One region of the Bacillus sp. Brlt_9 genome, then DNA from elsewhere that is predicted to be linked to it. Evidence: riboswitches for the same ligand, from Rfam matches in the RefSeq annotation. Region 1 holds a riboswitch; the other holds the start of a gene.

Region 1 (5,828 bases):
ATTCGATAAAATAATTTCAACAAGATTTTTCCCGATATCATGTACGTCACCTTTAACAGTCGCTAATAACACTTTCCCTTTTTTCGCACTATCACTAGATTCCATATGTGGCTCCAAATAACTTACAGCAGCTTTCATACTTTCAGCACTTTGCAATACTTCAGCAACGATAAGCTCATTATTATTAAATAATCGTCCTACCTCATCCATTCCTGTCATAAGAGGACCATTAATAATATCCAAAGGTTTTCTTCCTTCTGTAAGCGCAAGGCTTAAATCTTCTTGTAACCCTTGTTTCGTACCTTCTATGATGTAATTTGCTAGCCTTTCATCAAGAGTTAATGTTTCTTGGATAACGATATCTTTCTTTTTTGCCACGCGATAAAAGTTTGTAAATTTTTCTAATGTCTCTTGCGTCGTTTCAAAAAGCAATGCATCCGCAAGACATTTTTCTTCCTCAGGAATTGACGCATACCGTTCTAATTTTTCCGTATTCACAATCGCATAATCTAATCCCGCTTTCGTTGCATGATATAAAAAGACGGAATTTAACACTTCGCGTCCAGCTGGTGGTAAACCAAATGATATATTACTTACACCTAAAATCGTTAAACACTCTGGTAATGCTTCTTTAATAAGACGAATCCCTTCTATCGTCGCGGCCGCCGAGCCAATATATTCTTCATCACCTGTACCTACAGGAAATACAAGTGCATCAAAAATAATATCTGACGGGCGTATACCATATTTCGTCGTCAATAACTCGTAACTTCTTTTCGCAATTTCTAGTTTTCTTTCTGCACTTACTGCCATACCATCTTCATCAATTGTTCCAACTACAATTGCAGCACCATATTTCCGAAGGAGCGGTGTCACTTTTTTAAATCGTTCTTCTCCATCTTCTAAATTAATTGAATTAATAACGGCTTTTCCTTGAATATAAGTAAGAGCTCGCTCCATCACATTTTCATCTGTTGAGTCAATCATAATCGGCACTTTTAATACTTTCGTAACTTCTGCCAAAAAATTTTCCATATCTTCTATTTCATCACGGTCCGGGTCTGCCATACAAATATCAATAATATGAGCATTTTTCTTCACTTGCGCTCTAGCGATTTCAGCAGCCTCTTCGAATTTCCCTTCTGCTACTAATCGTTTAAATTTACGTGATCCAATAACGTTTGTTCTTTCACCAACAAATAACGGTCTCATAGAATCATCATATTGAAGTGCCTCTAATCCACTAACCCCGTGTCCAGCTCTTTCGTGTTGTTCACGCGGCTTAAGAGACGCTAGCGCAGATTTCATTGCTTTTATATGTTCTGGTGTTGTGCCACAACAACCACCGATAATATTAACCCATCCTTCTTCAGCGAATCGTTTCACTTTTTCAGCGAGAGAAGATGGAGATTCATGATAATGTCCATCTTCATCAGGAAGACCTGCATTTGGATAGCAAGAAATGTAACACTCTGACAAATCAGATAGGGAACGAATATGGTCTCTCATAAACTCCGGACCAGTCGCACAGTTTAATCCAACAGATAATGGCTTCATATGCTCTATCGATAAATAAAAAGCCTCAATTGTTTGCCCAGCCAAAGTCGTTCCCATCGGTTCAATCGTTCCTGAAATCATGATAGGTACTACCTTATTTAGTTCGTCAAAAGCTGCTTGAATTCCAATATAAGCAGCCTTCACGTTACGCATATCTTGACTCGTCTCAACGAGTAATACATCTACTTCCCCATTCAATAATCCTCTTGCCTGCCGCGTATAGGCTTCAATTAATTCTTCAAATGTCACACCACCAGTAACACTAATCGCTTTCGTTGTCGGCCCCATCGCTCCCGCAACATATACTTCCTTCCCGCTTTCTTTGACCGCTTGCCCCGCTAAACGTGCTGCCTTCTCATTTAGTTCCTCATCTAAATGAGACAACTCATAATCACTTAATACAATATTTGTCGCCCCAAATGTATTTGTTTCAATAATATCCGCTCCAGCTTCAATATAAGCTTTATGAATCTTTAAAATGACATCAGGCCTTGTTTCTACTAAATATTCATTACAGCCTTCGTACTCTTCTCCTCCGAAATCTTCCGCCGTTAAGTCCTCTTGCTGGATCATCGTTCCCATTGCACCATCTAATACTAAGATGTTATTTTGTAATTTTTCTTCTATACATTTCATCAATTAATACCTTCTTTCACTTCTTGCTTTTCTCTCACATATTTAACAAGATGTTCTGTAATTTCATATTTTAGAAATGGTGTAATAAGATAAATGCCATTAAAATATTTCATCGCTGCATCGATCAATTCTTGTGAAATACGAATCCCTTCTTCAATTGCTGCTTCTTTCGTTTCATGTCCATCCATTCTCTCCCTTACTTCTTCAGGTAGCGTAATGCCTGGCACCTCAAAATGAAGAAAATCTGCATTCCGTTTACTTATTAGTGGCATAATCCCAATAAAAATAGGCTGTTCTAAATGCTTTGTCGCTTCATACACTTCTTCAATTAACGCGATATCGTAAATTGGCTGCGTTAAAAAATATTCCGCTCCAGCATCTATTTTCCGTTCCATTCGCTTAACTGCTGCTTTTAAATGTCTTACATGCGGATTAAACGCACCTCCCACTGAAAACCTTGTTGCCGGCCCTATTGATTTCCCTAAAATAGAGCGCCCATCGTTCATTTCTTTAATCATTTTAATGAGCTCAATAGAGGACAAATCATATACAGAAGTGGCACCTGGAAAATCACCGACGCGTGCTGGATCACCAGTTAAAGCTAACACTTCTTCCATGCCTAACGCTGATAAGCCTAGTAAATGAGATTGTAGTCCGATTACGTTATGATCTCTACACGTTAAGTGCGTCAATACCGGAATATCGTGCTTCGTTAATAATGCTCCCATTGCCATATTCGAGACGCGAGGCGATGCCAACGAATTATCTGCTAGAGTAATAGCATCTGCTCCAGCTCTTTTCAATGCTCTTGCTCCTTCAAAAAACCGCTGCGTATCTAATGTTTTCGGTGGATCTAATTCCACTACTACTGTCGTTTGTTTTTTTGCTTTCTCTGCCAAAGTGACATGAGCTTTCGAACGCTTTTCGTGTGTATGAACTACTTTCGGCCTTGGAATCGTATCCTTCTCTATTACAGGCGTAACATTTAGAACAGCACGTTTCATGCTTTCAATATGTTCTGGCGTAGTGCCACAACAACCACCCAATAAACGAATACCTTGCTCAATAAATTTCGGTGTCATCGCTTCAAAATAAGCCGGACTTCCCTCATATACGTAACGTCCCTCCACATAATTCGGGAGACCTGCATTTGGGTATGCTGATAAGTAACCATCTTTCGGGATCGATATCATTTTAAAAGCTTCTGTCATATGAAGCGGCCCTAGTTGGCAGTTCAATCCAACGACATTTGCCCCATAATCTAAAAGCTGTTTTAATATTTCATTTACATCATTTCCATTTTGAGTCGTACCTGCCTCATGTAACGCTAATTGAGCTACAATTGGAATATTTGTTTGTTTTCTTAACACCTGAACAGCATGAAGTAATTCAAACTCATCATAGAAAGTCTCTAATAGCAGGCCGTCCACCTGTTCTTCTAGTAATGCACTTGCCTGTTCCAGTAACATAAATTCTCTCTCCATATCAGTTGTCGTAACAGCTCCGATATGTTTCATACCACCAATTGTTCCTAAAATCGCATTTCTTTCTGTAACAGATGCTTTCGCCAGTTTTACTGCCGCTCTATTAATTTCAGTAACTTGATTTTCTAAGCCATACATACGTAATTTCGCTTCATTTGCTCCGTACGTATTTGTTTGAATTACATCTGCCCCAGCAGCTACATATTGCTTATGAATCGATATAATTAAATCTGGATCAGATATGTTCAATTCTTCAAAACTACTTTGTAAACCATGTGAATGTAATAACGTCCCAACCGCACCATCACCTATTACAATTCCTTTTGATAATAAATCTAGTAATTTCACCAATCTCCCTCATTTCTATCAATATAAAAACCCCCTCTTCACTTTGAAGAGGGGGACATAATCGATCCTCCTCTTATTATGCAAAACATTCGTTTTGCAGGTATTAGCACCGTTTCAAACATTTCGTTTGAAGGTTGCCGGGTTTCACAGGGCCTTTCCCTCCACCGCTCTCAATAAGAGTTTGTCTTTATTATTTTATTTATGTAGCTAAAAGGAAATGCGTTCCCCTTTTAACAATGTTTGTTAATTTTTTTATAAATTTAGCACGCACAAATACAAAAGTCAATGACACTTGCGGAAAAATAAAAATTATTTAAAATAAAGTTGCAATTCAATTATCTTTTGTTGTAAAGTTAAAAACATAATAAAATTTCATACGAACATTCTTATCTAGAGAGGTAGAGGGACTGGCCCTATGACGCCTCAGCAACCATTAACATTTGTTAATAAGGTGCTAATTCCAGCAAATTGTGAAAGATTTGACAGATGAGAAGAAGACTCTATTCAAACCGAAAGCCTTCTTCTTAGAAGGCTTTTTTTATTTTACATTCACTTAATTGTTCATTTAAAAAGGAGGAATTTTTACATGTCAACAATCGAAACAAAACTAGCACAAATTGGAAACAGGAGTGAAACTACAACAGGAACTGTTAATCCGCCTGTTTATTTCTCAACTGCTTATCGTCACGAAGGAATTGGTAAATCTACTGGCTTTGATTATTCACGAACTGGAAATCCAACTCGCGGTCTTTTAGAACAGGCAATCGCAGACTTAGAATACGGTGAACAAGGTTATGCCTGTAGCTCCGGAATGGCGGCTGTTCTCCTCGTCCTTTCGCTATTCCGTTCTGGAGATGAACTTATTGTATCTGAAGACTTATACGGCGGAACGTATCGATTATTTTCTGAGCATGAAAAAAAGTGGAACGTTCGATGTAGATACGTAAATACACAATCTATTAAACAAATTGAAAAAGCTATCACAACTGAAACGAAGGCTATTTTCATAGAAACTCCGACTAATCCATTAATGCAAGTTACTGATATTGCCGCTGTCGCAACTGTAGCGAAGAGGCATGGACTACTCCTTATTGTAGACAACACATTCTACACGCCGTATATACAGCAACCATTAACGGAAGGTGCCGACATCGTACTTCATAGTGCAACGAAATATTTAGGTGGACATAACGATGTACTAAGCGGACTTGTCGTTGCAAAAGGAAAGGAACTTTGTGAGGAAATCGCCCATTATCATAATGCATCCGGTGCGGTCTTAAGCCCATTTGACTCATGGCTATTAATTCGCGGTATGAAAACGTTAGCGCTTCGCATGAGACAACATGAAGAAAATGCGAAAGCTGTTGTTGCTTATTTAAACAATGAAGATGGTGTGACAGATGTATTTTATCCAGGAAGAGGCGGTATGATTTCATTTCGTCTTAAAGACGAATCTTGGGTTAATCCATTCTTACAATCTTTATCCTTAATTACATTTGCTGAAAGTCTTGGTGGTGTGGAAAGTTTAATGACCTATCCAGCAACGCAAACACATGCTGATATTCCTGAAGAAATCAGAACAGCAAACGGTGTGTGCAATCGTCTTCTTCGATTCTCCGTTGGCATTGAAAATAGTAACGATTTAATTCAAGACTTACAGCAATCCATTAAACTTGTAAAAGAAGGTGTAAGAATATGAGTTATTCTATAGATACACTCTTACTGCATAACCAATATAAACATGACCCGCAAACAGGAGCTGTTAACGTTCCCATCTATAATACATCAACATTCCACCAATTT
Region 2 (5,828 bases), on a different contig from region 1:
AAAAATTAGATCATATTTCAGTAGAACAAGAGTTAAATCGAGTTATTAATATGATCTTACCTTTATGTAACATGAACACAATACATATTACCAAAGATTTCTCAACGGCAACAATTGTAGGTAATAAACAGCACTTTCAACAATGCTTTTTAAACTTAATAAAAAATGGTATTGAAGCAATGCCGAATGGTGGTACTTTAAATATCTCCTCATCTATTAGTAATAATAAAGTTATTATACGAATTGAGGATAGCGGAATTGGTATGTCACAAGAGCAAATAAACCGATTTGGTGAACCGTATTTTAGTACGAAAACGAAAGGTACAGGTTTAGGTACAATGGTTGCTGTAAAAATCATTGAAACGATGCAAGGTAGTTTAAAAATCCGAAGCGTTATTAATAAAGGAACTACTTTGACAATTACATTCCCGAAATGTAATAAAAACTCATCTAACAACAAATAAAAAAGGAGCATAATCGCTCCTTTTTTATTTGTTTCGATACATAAGTATCTTCTATGTTTTTTTAGTTTACATTTGTGGAGACTAATTAGTAATTAGTACCCTCCGCCCCAGCAGCTGCATCCAACGATAATTAACAAAATGAATAACACAACTAATAAAGCGAAACCTCCACCAAAACCACAAGAACCACCGTAACTCATATTTTCTCCTCCTTTTGGTTTGAAAACTAATAGGTAGTTGATCATTTTAACTGGTTCGTATTATACATTATGTGAATATCCCTTTTTTGAGCATGTCTATATAAAAATAAGTAAAAGCACTCATTTGAGAGTGCTTTAAAATGGATACCAGAAGTTTTGGAATACATATAATTTTGCATACACTGCAACTATTAAAATAAAAATACCTACAAGTAAAGCAATGAAATCCCCGCTTTTCGCTTTATTTGTATAAAACCACGTACGTGTATCCTTCTTTCCAAATCCTCTTAAATCCATTGCATTTGAAACTGTATCGATTCTATCTAGAGAATGAATAATTAAAGGCCAGAAAATTAAGACACGATTTTTCATACGAACCCATAGACTTGCTTCTCCTTTTTCAAAAGCTACTCCTCTCGCCTCTTGCGCATGTTTTATAATTTGATATTCAGACTGAATATCAGGTATGTAACGTAATGCAATATTTATCGCATATATAATCTTATAATGAATTCGAAATTTACTTAAGCTACTCACAAATTCGCTTGGATCAGTCGTATAAATAAAAATAAGTGTAAATGGTAATAACGTAAAATATTTTAATGAAAGTGTAGCTGCATAAAATAATGTTTCATAAGTAATTGTTGCATATCCAATATGTAAAAATGAAGTATATGATTCGGTTAATTCAGATCCATGTGTTGGTGTAATAAATAAGATCATGACAGAATTTAATAAACTAAATGTAAATATAACAGTAAAAACAATAATGATTTTACGAAGTGGAATTTTAGCAAATACAAGTCCGATACATCCAATTATAAATACAAAGAGCAATACGCGAAAATCAAAAAATAAAAAAGTAAGCGTCATGCAAAAAATGAATAACAGCAATTTCACTGCTCCATCCATACGATGAAAATATGTATTATACACCTGCCTCCCTCCTCATAACATCAAAATAAAGTTCTATAAATCTTTCAGGATTTGCAATACCACTAAATTTAACTAATTTGAATAAAGAACTCTCCACTAAGTGCGCTCTATGTAAAGTTTCTGAATGCCCTAATACAGTAGAGGCGGTATTATTCGCAATAATTTCTCCTTCATGTAGAACTATCACTCTGTCTGTATATTCTAATGCGAGATTCATATCGTGTGTAATAAAAATGAAAGATATTCCCTTTGCAGCTAGTTTTCTTATAAACGTCATAAACTGTTTATAATGATAATGATCTTGTCCCGCTGTCGGTTCATCTAAAATAATAAGTTTCGGATTTGTTGTTAGTACAGATGCAATCGTGACTCTCTTCTTTTGTCCATAACTTAATGCCTGGATTGGCCAATTTCGAAATGGATACAAGCCACAAATTTTTAACGTTTCCTCCACTCTATGCTTAATTTCCCCCTTCGAAAACTTATTTAATTTTAATGAAAATGAAACTTCTTCTATAACAGTAGGTTGTGTAATCATATGATTTGGATTTTGCATCACATAACTTATAATCTCTCCGCGCTTACGAATAGACCAAGAATTAATATTTACTCCATCAAATAAAATCCTATCATTCTTTGCTTTGTTTATCCCTATTAGACTATGAGCTAATGTTGATTTCCCCGCGCCGTTATGGCCCAAAAGTGCAACAATTTCCCCTTCTTTTATGGAAAAATTTATATCGTCTAATACTTTTTGTTTATTAGGATAGGAGAATGACAAATTTTCTACTTTCAATATTTCTTTGTTTTTAGGAGTACTTTTACAAAAAACTTGCTTCTCCACCCACTCATTTATTGCACTACAAATACGTTCTCTTTGAAGATTTTCAAGTGGGTATATTACCTCATTATTACTATAAAACTGTAATCTCTTTAATCCCTCTATGTACATAGGTTCTCTTAAACCGATTGATGGTAATATATTTGACGCTAATATCTCTTCTGGTGTCCCTATCGTAACAATTTCCCCTTCATCCATTAAAATAATTTTATCTATATCCAGATTTAACATTTCTTCTATTCGATGTTCAATAATAACAATTGTTTTTTTATATTGTTTATGTATATCTTTAATAAGATCTATCGTATGCAAGCTACTAGCTGGATCTAAATTTGCTAACGGTTCATCGAATAATAATATATCAGCATTTGTCGTTAACAGACCCGCTAAAGAAACAGTTTGTTTTTGCCCTCCAGATAATTCATGCGGACTTTGTTTATGAAAAGAATGCATCTTTACCTTTTTTAATGATTCCGAAACAATCTTTTTCATATCGTTTTGATTTACACATTCATTTTCTAAAGAAAAAGCTACATCTTCTTCTACTGTAAGACCAATAAATTGAGCGTCTTGATCTTGTAAAATTGTTCCTACCTGTTTACTTTGTTCAAAAATACTCCCTTTCCTCGGATCTTTTCCCGCAATAGAAATAGTTCCAGTACTACTCCCTTCATAAGAAAAGGGGATTAGCCCATTGATACAATGAGCTAACGTTGATTTTCCTGAACCACTACGCCCAGCAATTAATACTTTTTCCCCAGGATATATATGAAACGTTATGTCTTTTACAGTAGGCTGCGCCGCATGCTTATATTGAAAGCTGAATTGTTCAAAAGAAATAATTGGTTGCATGTTAACATCCCTACTTTTCAATTTTTAAATGTCTATGTTTTTTATTAGATTTAGCTAGGCCTATCGTAATTGGCAATCCAAGAACTAAAAATACGATAACATCAGCAATTGTTGCACCTAATACTTGTATTACAATTTTGTCAAACGGTTCTCCCATGACGATAATATCGAATGCACCCGCAAATATGATAGCAATGACGATACCAAGTAACCCAGTAATAGCTAAATAAGAAATATCGCCTTTATTATACGTCCCGTTTTTCACACTAAAGCCAATTCTTTTTTGAATGAGCCCCATTGCAAAACCGATAATGCCTGAACTAATAACCCATCCCCACCAAATACCCCATCCAGCGATTGTATCTGTTACGGTATGACCGATAAGTCCTATTAACAGTCCTGCCACCGGACCGAATAACGCTCCAAAAACGGTTAAAATAGCTAATGCAGGTTTAATAAATGTATTTGGTGCTATAGAAAAGCCCCAAAGTCCTAATATGCCGTATAATGCTGCTCCAATTCCGATTGCTACTACTAACTTTGTTGATAATTTGTTCATTACAATTCCCCTCTCATATTAGTCAACTTTTATTACTCTATATTTATTTTGAAAATGAATTATGCATCTACACTCCCTTTCTATCCAACAAAAAATGACCTCTTACATAAGAGGTCATTTTCTTTCACGTTCAAGAATCCTCTTATCTTCCAAAAAACACATCGTGTCCTCTGCGGAATTAGCACCTTCCTATAAAATTACATAGGGGTTGCTGAGGTTTCATAGGGCCGTTCCCTCCACCTCTCTGGATAAGTATTAATTTGTAATTCGTATTATGGCATTAAGATGAATAAATTTCAATACTTTTCTAACTATTTTTATTTTTCGTTTAACAGCACATTTAAATCATTGTATTCTTATCGGAATTATGAAATAATAAATTCAACATAGTTACGGGAGGAATGTACGATGAAAGTAATCGGTTTAATTGGTGGACTAAGTTGGGAATCTACATCATTATACTATAAACATATTAATACACTTACACTCTCTCAATATGATCAAAATGCAAAGCTTGTTTTATATAGTATGGACTTTGGTGAGGTAACTACTTTATTACAAAATCATCAATATGAAGAAGTGAAAAATGAATTAGTCGCAGTTGCAAAAAAGGTTGAAAAATCTGGGGCTGAATGTTTATTAATGTGTTCCAATACGGTTCATTTATTTGCTGAAGAAGTAGAAAATGCAATATCCATTCCACTTCTTCACATCGGTGATGTAAGTGCTAAAGAAATGGTAGACCAGAATATAAAGCGTATCGGACTATTAGGTACGAAACAAACGATGGAACAAGACTTCTACAAATCACGTCTAGCGAACTATAACATTGAGACAATCATTCCAAATGAAGAGGAAAGAAGTTTTATCCATCATGTTATTTTAAATGAATTAAGTAAAGGGATTATTTCAGAATTATCAAAAGAAAAGCTATTAAAAATTACAAAATCATTAATTCAAAATGGCGCAGAAGGTATACTGCTAGGCTGCACTGAAATACCATTGCTCATTTCCCAAAAGGATATTACTGTACCTGTTTTTGATACCGCTTTTTTACATGCGAATACTGCTGTGCAGTTTGCAGGATAATATTATAAAAGCATAAAGGTAGAGCCTCTATGCTTTTATATCGTCTACACTATTTATTTAAAAGAGATTTTATCACTGCAATTGCTTCTTTTGAACCACCACATTCTAAAAAACTATCATTCAGTTTTCGTATTCCATGCTTATACTTTTCATTTGAAAGAACATCTGATACCGCTTCTTTTAACGTTCGCACATTAACATTCTCTTTCAATAACCGATGGGCTGCTTCCAGCTCAGTTAATCGTTGTGCTATCATTGGCTGGTCTTTATCATGAGGTATTATAACAAATGGGACATTATAATGAATTGCATCGTGTACGCTGTTCATGCCGCCATGTGTAATAAAAACATCTGCTTCACTTAATATTTCTGATTGGGGTACGTATGAAGCAATTATAAAATTGTCTGGCGCTTTCTTAATTTTAGAACGATCATTTCTATCACCAATTGCCATTACAACTATTCCATCAAAATCTGAGAAAGCATCAATGCACGTATTAAAGAATGGTTCAAATCCTTCAAGCAGTGTCCCCATTGAAATATATATAACCTTCTTACCTTTAAGCAATTCAAGTGGAAACTCTACATTTGTTTTACGCTTTGAAATACTCGGCCCAATAAAAATGTTATTTCTTCCAAACAAATCGCTATTAGGTTGAAAATAAAGACTTGTGTACACAAGAGTAAGATCTCCCTTGTTATGCATAAATTGAAGATTATTTTTAGGCTTTACTCCAAATTCATGTTCCATTTGATATAGTAACTGTTCGGAAATTTCATCGGGTTGGAATCGTATTTCTGCATTTGGATGAAAAGGTAATGTCTCCAAAAATTTTGGAGGAATTAAAAATATAGGAGAAGAAACTATGCCTGGAATTTGTAAATAT

Evidence for each region. Region 1 has a riboswitch for S-adenosylmethionine ahead of metI (cystathionine gamma-synthase/O-acetylhomoserine thiolyase). Riboswitches for the same ligand answer to the same signal wherever they lie in the genome.
Region 2: another riboswitch for S-adenosylmethionine. It lies ahead of VF726_RS21600 (ECF-type riboflavin transporter substrate-binding protein); the one in region 1 lies ahead of metI (cystathionine gamma-synthase/O-acetylhomoserine thiolyase).

The regions. Positions count from the first base shown of each region.
Region 1 is NZ_JAYJLO010000002.1:594,499-600,326, reverse strand. Features, by position in the region: gene metH (methionine synthase) at 1-2,193, opposite strand, end outside; gene VF726_RS09310 (bifunctional homocysteine S-methyltransferase/methylenetetrahydrofolate reductase) at 2,193-4,025, opposite strand; SAM riboswitch class I at 4,096-4,205, opposite strand; SAM riboswitch class I at 4,409-4,518, shown strand; gene metI (cystathionine gamma-synthase/O-acetylhomoserine thiolyase) at 4,612-5,724, shown strand; gene metC (cystathionine beta-lyase) at 5,721-5,828, shown strand, end outside.
Region 2 is NZ_JAYJLO010000005.1:303,621-309,448, forward strand. Features, by position in the region: gene VF726_RS21580 (LytS/YhcK type 5TM receptor domain-containing protein) at 1-464, shown strand, start outside; gene VF726_RS21585 (YjcZ family sporulation protein) at 557-664, opposite strand; gene VF726_RS21590 (energy-coupling factor transporter transmembrane component T family protein) at 800-1,600, opposite strand; gene VF726_RS21595 (ABC transporter ATP-binding protein) at 1,593-3,293, opposite strand; gene VF726_RS21600 (ECF-type riboflavin transporter substrate-binding protein) at 3,304-3,852, opposite strand; SAM riboswitch class I at 3,992-4,107, opposite strand; gene VF726_RS21605 (aspartate/glutamate racemase family protein) at 4,261-4,941, shown strand; gene VF726_RS21610 (macrolide family glycosyltransferase) at 4,991-5,828, opposite strand, start outside.